DNA from 2 places in the Paenibacillus rhizolycopersici genome. Region 1 is predicted to be linked to the other one. Evidence: predicted binding sites of a transcription regulator. Region 1 holds the regulator's gene; the other holds the start of a gene.
What was found. The regulator Rex, encoded in region 1, represses fermentation and respiration genes when NADH is low (regulators of the CRP and FNR family bind a similar motif). The targets are predictions, from matches to a motif close to TTGTGAAATATTTCACAA.
Positions count from the first base shown of each region.

Region 1 (7,409 bases):
GAATAAGAGATCAAGCGATTTGTCGAAGACTGCAGAATGTTGCTGCAGCATTTCTTTTGTTTTTGCTGCAAGATCGTCCAAAATTCGTGTATTTTCGTTCATCAACACCTCGGTGGTCACCATGTCCATGTTGACGATTCCTAACGATGTCAGGCCAGACGTCATCATCGTGTGCACGATCTTCAAAGCCTGCTCGAAGTCATTGCTCGACCCCGTACTGCGGCCACCGTAATAGATTTCCTCCGCGGCCGCCCCAGCCAAGGCAATCATAATTTGGCCTTCCAAATACGATTTCGTATACAAATACTTCTCATCCTGCGGGTTATGGCGAACATATCCAAGCGCTCTCCCGCGCGGACTTAACGCGACTTGACTAACGCTGCCCGGCGCAACAACCTCAGCGGCAATGGCATGGCCCAGCTCATGAATCGCGACGCGACGTTTCTCTTCCTCGGCGGCCTGTCGGTCTGTCTTCTCGCCCATCAGCACTTTATCGATAGCCATCGATAAATGACCTTGGGTAATTTGATCGACCTCATCCCGCATCGCGTAAATTGCCGCTTCATTCATCACGCTTTCCAACTGCGCGCCGGAGAAGCCATACGATTCCTCCGCGATTTTGTCCAAATTGACGCCCTCTTGCAGCGGTTTGTTGGCCGCGTGCAGTTCGAGGATATGACGGCGGCCCTTCTTATCCGGCAGATCGACTTGAATATGCCGGTCAAACCGCCCTGGACGAAGCAAAGCGCTGTCCAGCATTTCCTTACGGTTCGTCGCGGCAATCAGTAGAATCCGCGGCGTATCGGAGGAATAAATGCCATCCATTTCCGTCAACAGCTGGTTTAACGTTTGGTCGTACTCGCGTTGCTGCCCGCCTTCTCTTTTTCCGCCGATCACTTCGATTTCGTCAATGAAAATAACCGCATTTTCCTTGTTTTCCTTCGCCGCGCGGGTTCTCGCTTCCTTAAACAAATCACGAATCCGACTCGCCCCAACGCCGACATACATTTCAACGAATTCACTGCCCGAAGCCGCGACAAACACGGCATTAGTGTATTGTGCCGCTGCTTTCGCGAGCAAAGTTTTCCCGGTTCCCGGAGGTCCCGTCAGCAAAATCCCTTTGATCGGGCGAATGCCGAACTTGCTGATTTCATCTTGTCGCACCATAAAATCCAGCGCTTCCCGAAGCTCCTGCTTTGCACTTTCCTGTCCGCCGATCTGCTCGAAGGTTAGCTTTGCCAGGCCGCGCTTTTTGCGCTTCCGTTCCCCGGCTGCTCCGATCGTAATCCCGCCGCTGCGCATTTTGATCGCCGTAAACAACGCGCCAAACAGCACCATAGCTACGACAAGCGGAACAACATTAACACCGGTCACTGCCAAGAATACGATAAGGACCGGAATAAATCCGATGGCTGCTTCGATCATCCATTTACGCATTCGGCCATGCCCCCATTCGTTCCGGTGTACGCGGCAAAATAACAAATTTACTGTATTGACCATCCGTCAAAGTAATATAGACGTTTTTCTCGTCCATTTCCGCTGTAGCCGTCAGTTTGTCGTTTTCCTGTTCCATTTGCTTTAGAGCCGCGGTAATTTGCGTATATTGCTTGTTTTCCATCGCTTGCGCGACGGTGAACAACGCGTTCTCCCACAACAGGTCCAATGTCGGAGAAGAATGATCCTCCACGTCTAGCTTCAACGTACGGTTGCCGATTTGGTCTTTCCCGTTCTGTTCAATCTGCCGAACTAGCGCGCCAAGATCGGTCCCCGGCTTTAAACTCAGCTTCAGCGCCAACTCATCAGGTTTGATATCCATTTCGACTTGATTTACACCATCCACACTTTTTACGATATTCTCCAGCGGACGTTCAATCGCCCATTGCCGATACAGGAACCATCCACCAAACAACACAAGGACGGAAATAGCGATGCTTGCAGCAATTGGTCCAATACGCAGTTTCACGTGATGTCCCCCTTATCTATAATAATCATCTCTGTAGTATATCAACCCGTCTATCAAAACTACAAATATGAGTATATCACATCGTATATCAAATATCGAAGGAAAGTGTGAAGATATTTAAAATTTGAAGCTAGCAGTTCTACCCCGAAATGCTACAAATTCTCAAGCATCACTGGCAAGCGGTTGATATTTTCCGCCAGCCACTTCATCTCCCTGGCGAAGCGCGCGGGAGGCGCGCTATGTGGATCCATCTGCCCATGAATCCACCAGACACATTCCATGTACCACAGCATTTGCAGGGATGTCGTTAAGTACCCCGTCTCAAATGGGGCTTCTACCTCCTGTCGATACCCTTCCATAAATGCAGTAGCCAGAGTCAGGTCCAAGTGATCGCTAAACGCACATGACATCACAGCTCGAGCAACATCGAGCCGGGGATAATCATAATTGAAGCGATCGAAATCCAGGACCGCAGCCACAGAACTCTCATTAAACAGCAAATTGTCCATCCAAAGATCCCGATGCGCCCACCCCGATGCAATCTGTTCAAATCGTCCCAGGTCAACGTTTTCCGTTGCAATGCGTTGCGTTTCAATCTCACTCGACAATAAGAGGTTGCCGCTGCGAAGAGCTTGCTCCTGAAGCGTAATCCAATGCTCCAATCGCTCCTCGCGAGCGGGAGGGCAAAACAAGGCGGATTCCTTCCGTCCCAACGTCCCGTCATTAAAAAACCGATGCATTTGGCCTGTGCCCCGTCCTAAATCATAGACTTGATGGATGTTGGCTTGTCCCGGCGGAACCAGTAGTCCCTGACAATACCCCATTACAATGAACTTTTCACCACTGTCCGACTCAAGCATCCTATTCCCGTTCGAGCTAAGAAGCGAAGGGCACGGAAAACCAAGTTCACTTAATCGCATTTGTTGCGATAAGGCCAATTGCAACGTTTCGGGCCGATAGGACTTAAACCGCTCCCTATTATATTGCTTAAGCACAAATTCACCGAAATCCGTGGTAATTTTCCATTTATAATTTAACCAACCTCTTTTAATAGGAATAGCCTGCCGGATTGGACTAGAAAAATGATGGGTAAACGCTTGTTTCAAGTCTTCCCACACCTTATTCTCTTGCCCTGCTGGATCGAGCAACTCCATGCCTTTCCCTCCTTACAAAAAAACGGTCTCGCCATTCAGGCTTTTCGCCTAAACCTCGAAACCGTTTATTAGGAATATTTCTATTTACGACGACCCGTCAGCGATTCGGCAGGGTGAACACTTCCGGTAGCGGTTCGCCCGTTGTAAAACTGAAGAACCGATAATAGTGGTGGTCCTTCTGTTTGTAGAACAGCTGCCAGACCAGTTGGTTATTGTAAATGCCCGGCAGCAGACGGACAACCTGAATACCCGGCAACGTCTGTTTGATGATGGCTCGAACCTGATTCTCGGACTTCCCTTCCGATAGCAATCGCACCTCAGGGTCCTGTCCTTCTCGGAGCCAAACCATCATTTTACGTCCGGATTCGTCTTCCCCCTGCACGACCCAGGTGACTTCATCCCATACCGACTTCCACACCTCGTCTCCCTGGACCAGGTCCGTCTCCTGCTTCGCCTGTTGAACGGCCTCTCTTTCGGCTCTCCACGTATCCTCATGAATGTATAGATAAAACCGGTGGAGACCAAGGAGCACGATCAACAGGATCACGATGGACAGCAGAATCCATTGGGTTCGCTTCCTCAACCTTCTCTTCCTTTCCTATCCTAGCGTATTACCGTGCCAGCAGTCCCTCGAACGCAGCTTGAGCGTCGTGCCGAATACGCTCCTCATCAAGCGTCAGGCAAGCCCCGTGTTTGACGACCTGTTTGCCATTCACCCAAACGTGCTCCACGTCTTTTGGTCCAGCAGAATACACGGTGTGCGAGATGAAATCCGTTCGCGGCAGAAAATGAGCCTGCTCCGTGTTCAAGGCGATGAAATCCGCCTTCATGCCAGCCGCAAGCTTCCCGGTGTTCGGCAAGAAGACCGACTTCGCGCCGTACTCCGTCCCCATCTTGAGTGCTTCTAGAGCCGGAATCGCCGTCGGATCCCCGGATACGCCTTTATGAATCAGCGCGGCCAAACGAATCTCCTCCAGCATGTCCAGGTTATTGTTGCTGGCTGCACCGTCAGTACCCAGCGATACCACCACTCCCTTCTTCAGGAGCTCCGGTACTCTGGCAACGCCGCTGGCCAACTTTAAGTTGCTACCCGGATTATGAGAGACGGTAACGCCATGAGAAGCCAAGACCTCGATTTCCTCGTCCGTCAAATGTACGGCATGGGCGAGCAGCGTCGGGCGGGAGAACATGCCCAGCTTCCGCAGGTGCTCTACCGGGCGAACGCCGTAATCGTTCACGTTCTGCTCCACCTCGGCGCGTGTCTCCGACATATGCGTATGCATCGGTAGATCGAGATCGTGGGCGGCTTGTACGAACTTCTCGATGAAAGCCGGCGGACAGGTATATGGCGCATGAGGCGACATCATCGTCGTGATGCGTCCTTCCGCTTTACCGTGCCAATTCTGGGCAAACGCGATCGCTTCTTTAAGCTTCTGATCCTGCTCTTCCGGCGAGCATAGCCCGATCGCTCCGCGCATCAGTACGGCGCGAATGCCGGATTCCTCGACAACCTTGGCGACTTCGTCCATCTGATCGTACATATCCAAGAACGTGGTCGTACCGCCTTTAAGCATTTCCAGTACGGACAGCGCCGTTCCAGCATAAACGTCAGCAGCGGTAAACTTGGCTTCCATCGGCCACATTTTCTCCTGCAGCCAGGTTTGCAGTACCATGTCATCCCCATAACCGCGCAACAGCGACATCGCCGCATGACCATGGGTGTTAATCAGTCCTGGCAAAAATAACAAGCCTTTGCCGTCAAACGTTTCGGCGCCTTCCACGCCTTCCGGGCGCTCTTCTCCGATATAGGTGATCGAATCGCCTTCAACAAGCATATATCCATGAATCACGGGGCGATTGGTCTCCAGTACGGCAAACGTCCCGTTCTTAATTAACCATTTACGACTCATACGTTGGCTTGTTCCTTTCCATCCTCCAGATAATATGCCAAGCTAAGCAGGTCTGTAGTGAAATCGGCCGCATGAATCCGCACTTCCGACGGCACCTTGAGAATCGTTGGCGCGAAGTTCAGGATGGCTCCGATCCCGGCCGCAACCAGCTCGTCTGCCACGCGCTGGGCTTCTGTGTCAGGTACCGTAATGATCCCAATACGGATATTATTCGCTCGTACCGTAGCTACCAGCTCCTCAATCGGTTGAATCGTGATGTTGTTGATTTGGGTACCGATCTTTGCTGGCGATGCGTCGAACACGGCGACGATTTTCATATTATCCTTCAAATAAGCATTATAATTCGAAAGGGCTTGCCCTAGATTACCGGCACCGACTAACGCCACGTTAATTTGCTGGTCCAGGTTGAGAATCTGTTGAATCTTCTCGATTAGGTAAGCCACGTCATAGCCGATCCCCTTCCGACCGAAATCGCCGAAATACGCTAAATCCTTGCGGATTTGCGCGGGATTCAGATCCAACTTCTGGCCCAGCTCCTGCGAGGAGACCGTGGGGACCTCCCTGCGGCTGAGTTCGTTCAAGAAACGCAGGTAAACCGGCAGTCTGCGGACGACGGCGTCCGAAATTTTTTCTGACTTCATGCTTCGTTTCCCCCTATTCTTCAATGCGATCAATAAAGCGGTTTAGGCTTCGGGATTCAACCATTCCGAGATGCGAGGTACCATTTGATTCATCGGCATATGCTCCATCTTCGGTCCGGGCAAAGAGTATAAAAAATACTTCCCATAGTAAGACTCCAGGATACGGGTATCATAAACGATTACGATGCCACGATCCTGCGAGGAACGGACGAGTCGCCCGAATCCTTGCTTGAAGCGGATAACCGCCTGCGGGACGGATAACTTCATAAATGGGTTTTTCTTCTCCCGCTGCAGCCGCTCACTCTTGGCTTCCACCAGCGGATGGTTCGGCGGTTGAAAAGGCAGCCGCACGATCGCTAAACTTGTCAGCGCCTCGCCGGGGATATCTACCCCTTCCCAGAAACTGCTCGTCCCCAGCAGCACCGATGCATTTTGACCCTGGAAGCGCCGAGTCAGCTTGGAACGGCTACCGCTGTCCATCCCTTGCCCGATGACGGTGATCCCCTGCGCCGAGAGCAACTCTTTCAGCGGGTCATACACCTGTCTCAGCATCCGGTAGGACGTAAACAGCACCAGCATGCGGCCTTGCGTAGCCACCGCGGAATCTGCCAACGACTGCACCAACGTGTTAATGAAGTGATCATCTCCCACGCTGCCCTTTACGCTCGGAAAATCACGCGGAATGACTAAGAGTGCCTGGTCCCGGTAATTAAACGGAGATGGCAACATCGACGTAATCAACCGTTCCTCTTCCGCCGCCTCCGTCAGACCCAACTGCTCGATCATATATTGAAACGACTTATCGACTGACAATGTCGCGGAAGTCATAACTACGCTTTTTTTCCGATCGAAGAAAAATTCCTTCAACTGGGCGCTAACGTCAATCGGCACCGCGTACATTTGCAGCGAGCGGCTGCGGTAATTCCCGTTGGCTTCCATCCAATAAACCGTGTCTTCGCTTTCCAGCTTCATGAAAAACCGCAGTGATTCCCGTTCTCCAGCTAAATCCTTAAACAAGCCGCTGATATCGGTAAGCAGGCTTTCCGCAGCATAATCATCCTGCTCCTCCCGAATCTCGGACAGGAGACGATCCCCTTTGCGAAGCACGTCGCCCAGACCCACGTAAATCTGGTTTTCGAGCGCGGTCAGTGTCTCCCAATCCTTCGGCTTTCGGGTCGGCAGCAGCCGATATACGAATTGCCCCGGATCGCCGGGGGCCGCATCGCTGCGATCCGGCATCAAGCTGAACAGCAGCTCGCTGAGCTTGTCCCAGCTCTCTTTCACATCCACCAACGTTGGGTAGATGCCATCGATCACTGCGCACCATTCCGCAGCTTTCTCCGCGGACGACGCATCTATCGAGCTCCGAAGATTAGCCAACTGCCCTGTCTTGCTGTCTTTAAACAACCGGGTCAGCGTATGGACCACCGTAAAGTATTTCATATGAATGCCAAGATGCTTGCCGGCCACATCTTCCAAATGATGCGCCTCATCGATGACCAGCCGCTCATAGCCTGGTAGCAGCTGGTGCCCGGCCTGAATGTCCGTAAACAATTTAGAGTGGTTCGTGATGACCACGTCCGCTACTCCGGCTTCGTGTTTGGCACGATGATAGAAGCATTTGCGGAACCAGGGGCAGGATCGGCCTAAGCAGGATTCCGATTCACTGGCTACCGTCTCCCAGAAGTCGCCGCCGCGGTTTCCGAGATTCAACTCTTCATCGTCGCCGTTTTCCGTTTGT
Region 1 is NZ_JADCNN020000005.1:49,357-56,765, forward strand. It holds gene IM700_RS07240 (AAA family ATPase) at 1-1,437, opposite strand, end outside; gene IM700_RS07245 (hypothetical protein) at 1,430-1,963, opposite strand; gene IM700_RS07250 (phosphotransferase) at 2,116-3,117, opposite strand; gene IM700_RS07255 (cell wall elongation regulator TseB-like domain-containing protein) at 3,215-3,700, opposite strand; gene IM700_RS07260 (amidohydrolase) at 3,729-5,027, opposite strand; gene IM700_RS07265 (redox-sensing transcriptional repressor Rex) at 5,024-5,692, opposite strand; gene dinG (ATP-dependent DNA helicase DinG) at 5,711-7,409, opposite strand, start outside.

Region 2 (7,409 bases), on a different contig from region 1:
TTTCGGATCGGGACACGATCATTGCCGTTGCAGGAGCTTCCAAGAAGGAATACCTGGAGAAGCAAATCAGCATGCTGCTGGAGGGCAGCATGGACGGGCGGAAGATCATCATGGAGACCGAATCGGGGTCTTATGAGATGATTAAGGATCATCCGGAAAACATCTCCTCGTTCGTGATCGCACCGATTATTGCCGGCGGGGACCCGATCGGGACGGTGGTTCTGGTCAACAAGGATGATGCGGTCAAAATGTCCGATTTGGAATCGAAAATGTCCGAGACCGCAGCTGGTTTTCTGGCGAAACAGATGGAGCAATAGAACCATAAATATCAATTATGGCGCATGGAGGAACTTACACACACCCGCTGTTTGGGGCGGACTTGATCCGTTCGAAGCTTACGAGGGATGTGTAAGTTTTTTGCGTTTCGCCCGGGGAGAAATGGCGGCAACCCCCCGTTTCGTCTTATAATGGAACCTGTTAGCTTATTGATGAAGCAAAGTAGGTTGCCATGATGGAAACGAAGGAAAATCTGCCCTCGAAGCTGCTGAGGGGAGCGGCCATATTGAGCGCGGCAGCTTTGATCACCAAGTTGCTGGGGATGCTGCAGAAGATCCCGCTGCAAAATATCGGGGGAGACGGCGTATTTGGCATTTATAATACGGTATATCCTTTTTATACACTATTGATTACGCTCACGACATCCGGCTTTCAGGCAGCGATTGCCAAGTTCGTCGCGGAACGACAAGCCCCGGGGTTGGAAAGGGAGCAAGGTGAGGTGCTGCGGATTGCGGCAATCATGATGGCGGTTTTGGGATTCGCTTCTGCGCTGCTGCTCTATTTCGGGGCGCCGATCCTGGCGCAGTCGATCGGCAGTCGCCTGCTTGTTCCGGCCTTTCGCGGGGCGGCGCCGGCGCTGCTGCTTGTCCCGGTGGCTGCGGCGTTGAGGGGGTATTTTCAAGGCCACCAGAATATGACGCCGACGGCGGCCTCCCAGGTGATCGAGCAGGCCGTCCGAGTAACGGTCATGATCGTGCTGCTGTCGGGGTTAAGCCGATGGGGAGCCGGAGAGCCGGAACTGGCCGGCGGGGCGCTTATCGGCTCCTCGGCCGGTGCGGCCGCCGGGTTGGCGGTCATGCTGCTGTATTGGCGGAGGGCTTCTACTCGCCCAGTAATGGGCTTGCGCAAAGACGCTCTATCGCCGAAACGGGACGGGGCGCTGTTAGTCGATGGGAGTCGGATGTCGTCGCGATTAGGGCATCGAAGAAAGCTTGTGTCCACGCTGTTAAAATATGCGCTTCCGATCAGCCTCGCTTCGCTGGCGGTTCCGCTGATTAGCCTGGTGGATACATTCACGTTGCCGCGGCTGCTCTCCGCCCACGGGGAGGAATTGCGAATCATGGCCCAGGTAGGCATCTACAACCGGGGTATCCCGTTGGTTCAGCTGGTCACGATGTTGGCGACATCGCTGTCGGTGTTGTTTATCCCGGCGATGGCTGAGCTGCAGATGAACGGGGACGCCGGGGCGATTCGGCGTCAGGTACAGGTGGCCTTGCGCTGGTTCTGGTTGATCGGCCTGGCGGCCTCACTGGGCTTGGCTCTGCTGGCTACGCCGATCAACGTGATGCTGTACGAGGATGCGGCGGGGTCGGCCACCTTGGCTTGGGTGGCCTGGACGGCTGCGCCCGGCGCGCTGGTCGCCGTTACGAGCGCCCTGTTGCAGGGCCTCGGCCACGTGCGCGCCCCGGCGCTGCACCTGCTCGCTGCGGCATTGCTCAAGACCGCGTTAAACGCGGTGCTCGTGCCGCAGCTTGGCATCACCGGCGCGGCGATCGCCGGCGTCGCCGCTTACGGCGCGGCAGCGGCGCTGAATACCGCGCTGCTGCTGCGCCGGGTCCAGCTGCGTCCGCGCCTGCGGGACGCGCTGCTGCGCCCGGCGGCGGCCGCCCTGGCGATGGCCGCCGCGGTGCTGGCGCTGCGCCTCGCCGCCGCCGAGCTGCCTGCAGGCCGCGGGGTAGCCGCGGCCGTGAGCCTGCTCGGCGTGCTGCTGGGCGCAGCCGTGTTCGCCGCAGCCGTGCTGCGCACGCGGCTGCTTAGCGCGGCAGAGCTGGGCGCCCTACCGCGGGTGGGCCCGAAGCTGCTGGCGCTGCTTCGGAAACTGCGGCTGCTGCCGTAGCATGGCTTGGCAGCCCGCCACGCTCGGCCCGGCCCGATGATTGGCTTCTTAATTTCTATTTCGACCCAGGCAGTGATATAGTAAGAGGTAGCTTTCAAAGGTCTTTCGGGTCCGCTAGCCTACAAGTGAGCGGATCGATCGGCAAGTAGAACGGACAGGGAGTGAGCAACACCATGAGCGCAACCATTACGGTGGTCGGCCTCGGCTCGGGGGATCCCGACCGGCTGACCTTGGGCAGCCTGAAGCGGCTGCAGGAGGCGGGAGAACGTTACGTCCGAACGAAGGATCATCCGGTCGTGGATTGGCTGGAGCAAACGGGCGTCGGCTTTGCTTCGTTCGATGAGGTTTATGAAGCGAAGGACGATTTTCCCTCCGTATACGAGGAGATTGTCACCCGGCTTTTAGCACGGGCCGAAGCAGGTGGAGTTGGGGAGAAGATTATATACGCCGTCCCCGGACATCCGCTGGTCGCCGAAGCGACGGTCAAGCTGCTGCGGGAGCGCTGCCCAGAGAGGGGCATCCCACTCGACATTATTGGCGGAGAGAGCTTCTTGGACGAGGCGTTCGTTCGCCTTGGCTTTGATCCGATCGAGGGCTTTCTGCTGCTGGATGCCTCGGAGGTGGGCGGGGCGGCGATTGATCCTAGACGGCATACGTTGATCGGGCAAGTTTATGACAAGTTGACCGCTTCGGAAGTGAAGTTGGGGCTGATGGAGCTGCTGCCCGACGATTATCCGGTGGTCGTGGGACATGCCCTTGGCGTCGCAGATCAGGAGCGAATTGAGCGGGTGCCGCTCTTTGAGTTAGACCGAATCGACGGCTACGGTAATCTGTCACTCGTTTACGTGCCTGCCAGCGAGGATGAATCCTTGCGCATCCGCAGCTTTCAGCGGCTTCATGAAATCGTGTCGATTCTTCGCAGCCCGGGGGGATGTCCGTGGGACCGCGAGCAGACGCATGAATCGATCCGCAAGAACCTCATTGAAGAAACCTACGAAGTGCTGGAGACGATCGACGACGACGATCCCGACCATATGCGTGAGGAGCTCGGCGATCTGCTGCTGCAAATCATGCTCCACTCCCAGATGGAGGAGGAGACCGGCGCTTTTACGGTGTATGACGTTATCCAGGAGCTGAATGAGAAGCTGATATACCGTCATCCGCACGTGTTCGGCAATTTGAGCGCGGAGGACGCCGAGGCGGCGCTGAACAACTGGGAAGCGATGAAAGCCGAGGAGAAGAAGCGCAAAGGTATCGAACCCGAACGCCAATCGGCGATCAGCGGGGTACCGCGGGATTTGCCGGCTTTGATGAAGGCGTACAAGCTCCAGAAAAAGGCGGCCAAGGCCGGTTTCGACTGGGAGGACATCGACGGCGTCTGGTCCAAGCTGGAGGAGGAAATCCGGGAGCTGAAAGAGGCCATTGCGCAAAAGCAAGATCCTGAGTCGCAAGAGCTGGAGCTGGGTGACGTGTTGTTTTCGGTCGTGAATGCCGCCCGTTACATCGGGGCCGACCCGGAGCAAGCCCTAACTCGAACAATTCGCAAATTCACATCGCGCTTCCATTACGTTGAGGAACGGCTTCGCGAACTGGGGAAAACCCCCGGCGACAGCACGTTAGCAGAAATGGACGTTTTATGGGATGAGGCTAAGTCGAAAGAACGGGAATGATGGGAGAAAAGGCCTAAATTTCGGTTTTTTTGCGAAAAAAACAAAAAAAAAGTTCCAAGCAGTGCAGGATTTTTAAAATCAAGCAAGAATACTCATACAAAGATAACCATCTGGCCCTGGACAGGCCTAGTGCCTGTAGTGCCAAGGTATCACCTATTTCTTTTATTATTGGGAGGCATTATTAATGAACAAGACAGATCTGATCAACAACATTTCCAGCAAAAGCGGTTTGACAAAAAAAGACGTTGAATCCGTATTGAACGGTTTCCTCGGCGAAATTACCGATGCCCTTGCTGGCGGCGACAAAGTACAATTGATCGGCTTCGGTACGTTCGAAACTCGTAAACGCTCCGGTCGTACGGGCCGCAACCCGCAAACCGGCAAAACGATCGAAATCCCGGCTTCCAATGTTCCAGCATTCAAAGCGGGTAACAAACTTAAAGAAGCTGTAAAATAATGCGTCTTGATAAATTCCTGAAGGTATCGCGGTTAATTAAGCGGCGCACGGTGGCCAAGGACGTCTCCGAACAAGGCAGAGTCCTCATTAATGGGCGCGAATCCAAGCCGAGCAGTACCGTTAAAGTTGGCGACGAAATCACGGTTCAATTCGGCCAGAAGCTGGTGACCGTGCGCGTTGAACGACTTGTCGAAACGACTCGTAAGGATGAAGCTGCGACCATGTATACCTTAATCAAGGAAGAGCCGATCGCGAAGGATACCGGTCTGGACTGGTCCTGAAATAGCGAAGCTCAGAGCATGTTCCGTTAACTCGGGACATGCTTTTTTTATCTCCGACTAGGTTGTAAAAAATATCCTAGCTAAACTGTGAAATCGTGGTAATATATTAAATACACATTTACTAACGTTTTCGATTAAGCACACCTGCTTCTTAGAAAACACCTCTGATCAACCTCATGTCGAAATTCAACGACGCTGCAACCGTAGCACGCATCTACGAACCGAAATCACACCCATCGATCAAACAACAGTCGAACTAACGATCCTATTCATTGTACGGAACAAAGTATGAAGCAACAAACGAACCCAACGACATGCCCATTTCTTCGCTCAGACTGCAGCTTTATCCTGAAACCGGGGTGATCTTATTCGCGAACATTAATTAAAACGCTTACAAAGTGAAAATATTCACAATTACTTCATTCATCATTTTTCATGACAGCCATAGGGTATACAAAGGTCCATAATCCAGTTTATCCAAAAGGGATGATCGACTGATGAAACAGCTTGTGCACAAGCTCTATGCCCGGAGAGAGCTCTCCAAGGATGAGCTCGTCTATTTGCTGGGGCATATGGATGTCGAAACCCGCGGGGAGCTCTTCCGATTTGCTCGTCTGAGACGGGAAGAGGCTTACGGGAACAAGGTGTACATGCGCGGCTTGATCGAATTTTCGAGCTACTGCCGGCAGAACTGCTTGTATTGCGGGTTGCGGGCCGGCAATCGCGACGCTGAGCGTTACCGGCTCAGTCCCGAGGAAATACTCGAATGCTGCCGGGAAGGGTATGGGCTGGGTTTCCGCACATTTGTGCTCCAAAGCGGCGAGGACCCCTGGTATACGGCCGATCTGCTGGCTGCCTTGATCCGGGAGATCAAATCGGAGTTTCCGGATGCGGCCATCACCTTATCGATTGGCGAGCGGGAGGAGGAAACCTACCGTTTGCTGTATGAAGCGGGGGCGGATCGCTTTTTGATGCGTCACGAAACCGCTTCCCGAAGGCTATATCAATTTCTGCATCCATCCATGTCTTTTGATCACCGGCGCAAGTGCCTAGAGACGCTACAGTCGATCGGTTATCAGGTGGGTGCAGGGTTCATGGTCGGGCTGCCCGGCCAAACCGCGGAGGATTTAGCGGAGGACATGAATTATCTGAAGACGTTAAATCCGGATATGATCGGCATCGGGCCGTTTATTCCTCATGATCGGACCCCGCTTGGTGAGGCGAAAGCTGGATCTTTGGAGGATACGCTGATCATGGTGGCCCTAACTCGCCTATACATTCCCGATGCTTTAATTCCCGCAACGACCGCACTCGGCACGTTAAACCCCGAAGGCAGAGAATTGGCGCTGAAGGTTGGGGCTAATGTGGTCATGCCTAACCTGTCCCCTGTCTTCGTTCGCCAGAAATATGCCCTGTACAACAACAAAATCTGTACGGGAGACGAATCTGCGCAATGCAGGCACTGCCTTGAGCTCCGGATTGGAGCCGCGGGATTCTCCGTAGATATGGGAAGGGGGGACAGCCTGAAGGCGGCAGGTACGCGCCGCCATGCATAATATGCGCATTTGTGGGTGGATTGACCGAACAAGAGATTTCTTTCGCTATTATTCGTGAAATATTTCACAATTAAACGTAGAGGAGACATGGCGAATGAGCATATTGACCAAAACGAACGAGCTTGGATTTTTTGAAATTCGGCTGGAATCCATCGGTGGGCTCGGAGCTAACCTCGCTGGGAAGATGCTGGCGGAATCCGGGGTACTGGGACTCGGCTTAAACGGGGCAAACTTCTCGTCTTATGGTTCGGAGAAGAAAGGTTCTCCCGTGAAGAGCTTCGTCCGTTTATGTGAACCGGATGTAGAGATTCACGATCACAGCCCGATTGAGGAGCCGGACGTAATCGGTGTCTTCCACGAAGCGTTGCATAAGACAGTGAATGTCTTAAGCGGCCTGAAACCGGACGGGATTGTGTTGGTAAACTCGACCCGTGATTTCGAGGAGATTCGGCGTGACCTGAAGTTCCCATATGGGACGTTGGCTGTTGTCGACGCAATGGGCATCGCTATCGACGAGCATACGAAGGTGAACACCTCGATGCTGGGGGCGTTGTTCCGGATTTGCGATTTTCTCGACCCGGATTCCATGCGCGAAGTGATCCGACATACGTTCCAGAAAAAATATCCGCACCTGGTGGAGCCCAATCTGCGTACGTTCGACCGGGGCTATCAAGAGGTGCGTTTCCAGACGATCGCGCCGCCCGAAGGCGCGACGGGAATGCGCTTCGAGCGGCCGCAGCCGTTGCTCGGCTACGAGACGCAAGCGCCTGGCGGCGTGATTCGCGCGCAGGGTAACAGCCTATTGAAGGATTTGAGCGGTTCTCGACAGGGCTTCCTGCCGGAACTGAACCTGGAGAGCTGCATTCATTGCGCCAACTGTGACACGGTTTGCCCGGATCTGTGCTTCGTATGGGAATCCGGGGAGGACAAGAAGGGGCGGCCGCAGATGTTTTTGCGCGGGATTGATTATCAGTACTGCAAAGGCTGTTTGAAATGCGTGGAGATCTGTCCGACGGGTTCGCTTAGCGTGCGCCGTGAGGAAGCCGGGTATGCCGAAGACCACCGCGTGCCGCATGTATTCCAATAGAGGTAGTTGAAACCTTTATTTAAAGAACTCGCAGAAGAGCCTAAAGGAGGACTTTATCGATGTCTATAACCGAAGAGAAAGTCACAAAAATAACGCTGGCAGAACAAACGACAGCCTTCGAATCGGGCAATGAGGCGGCGGCGATGGCGGCGGCTCAGATCAATTACCATGTGATGGGGTATTTT
Region 2 is NZ_JADCNN020000029.1:7,931-15,339, reverse strand. It holds gene spoVT (stage V sporulation protein T) at 1-317, shown strand, start outside; gene IM700_RS20925 (putative polysaccharide biosynthesis protein) at 509-2,173, shown strand; gene yabN (bifunctional methyltransferase/pyrophosphohydrolase YabN) at 2,347-3,843, shown strand; gene IM700_RS20915 (HU family DNA-binding protein) at 4,028-4,300, shown strand; gene IM700_RS20910 (RNA-binding S4 domain-containing protein) at 4,300-4,581, shown strand; gene hydE ([FeFe] hydrogenase H-cluster radical SAM maturase HydE) at 5,079-6,137, shown strand; gene IM700_RS20900 (2-oxoacid:acceptor oxidoreductase family protein) at 6,232-7,224, shown strand; gene IM700_RS20895 (thiamine pyrophosphate-dependent enzyme) at 7,284-7,409, shown strand, end outside.
Region 2: a site for Rex is predicted at 4,978-4,995, ahead of hydE ([FeFe] hydrogenase H-cluster radical SAM maturase HydE). Genes of this name have one in related genera too.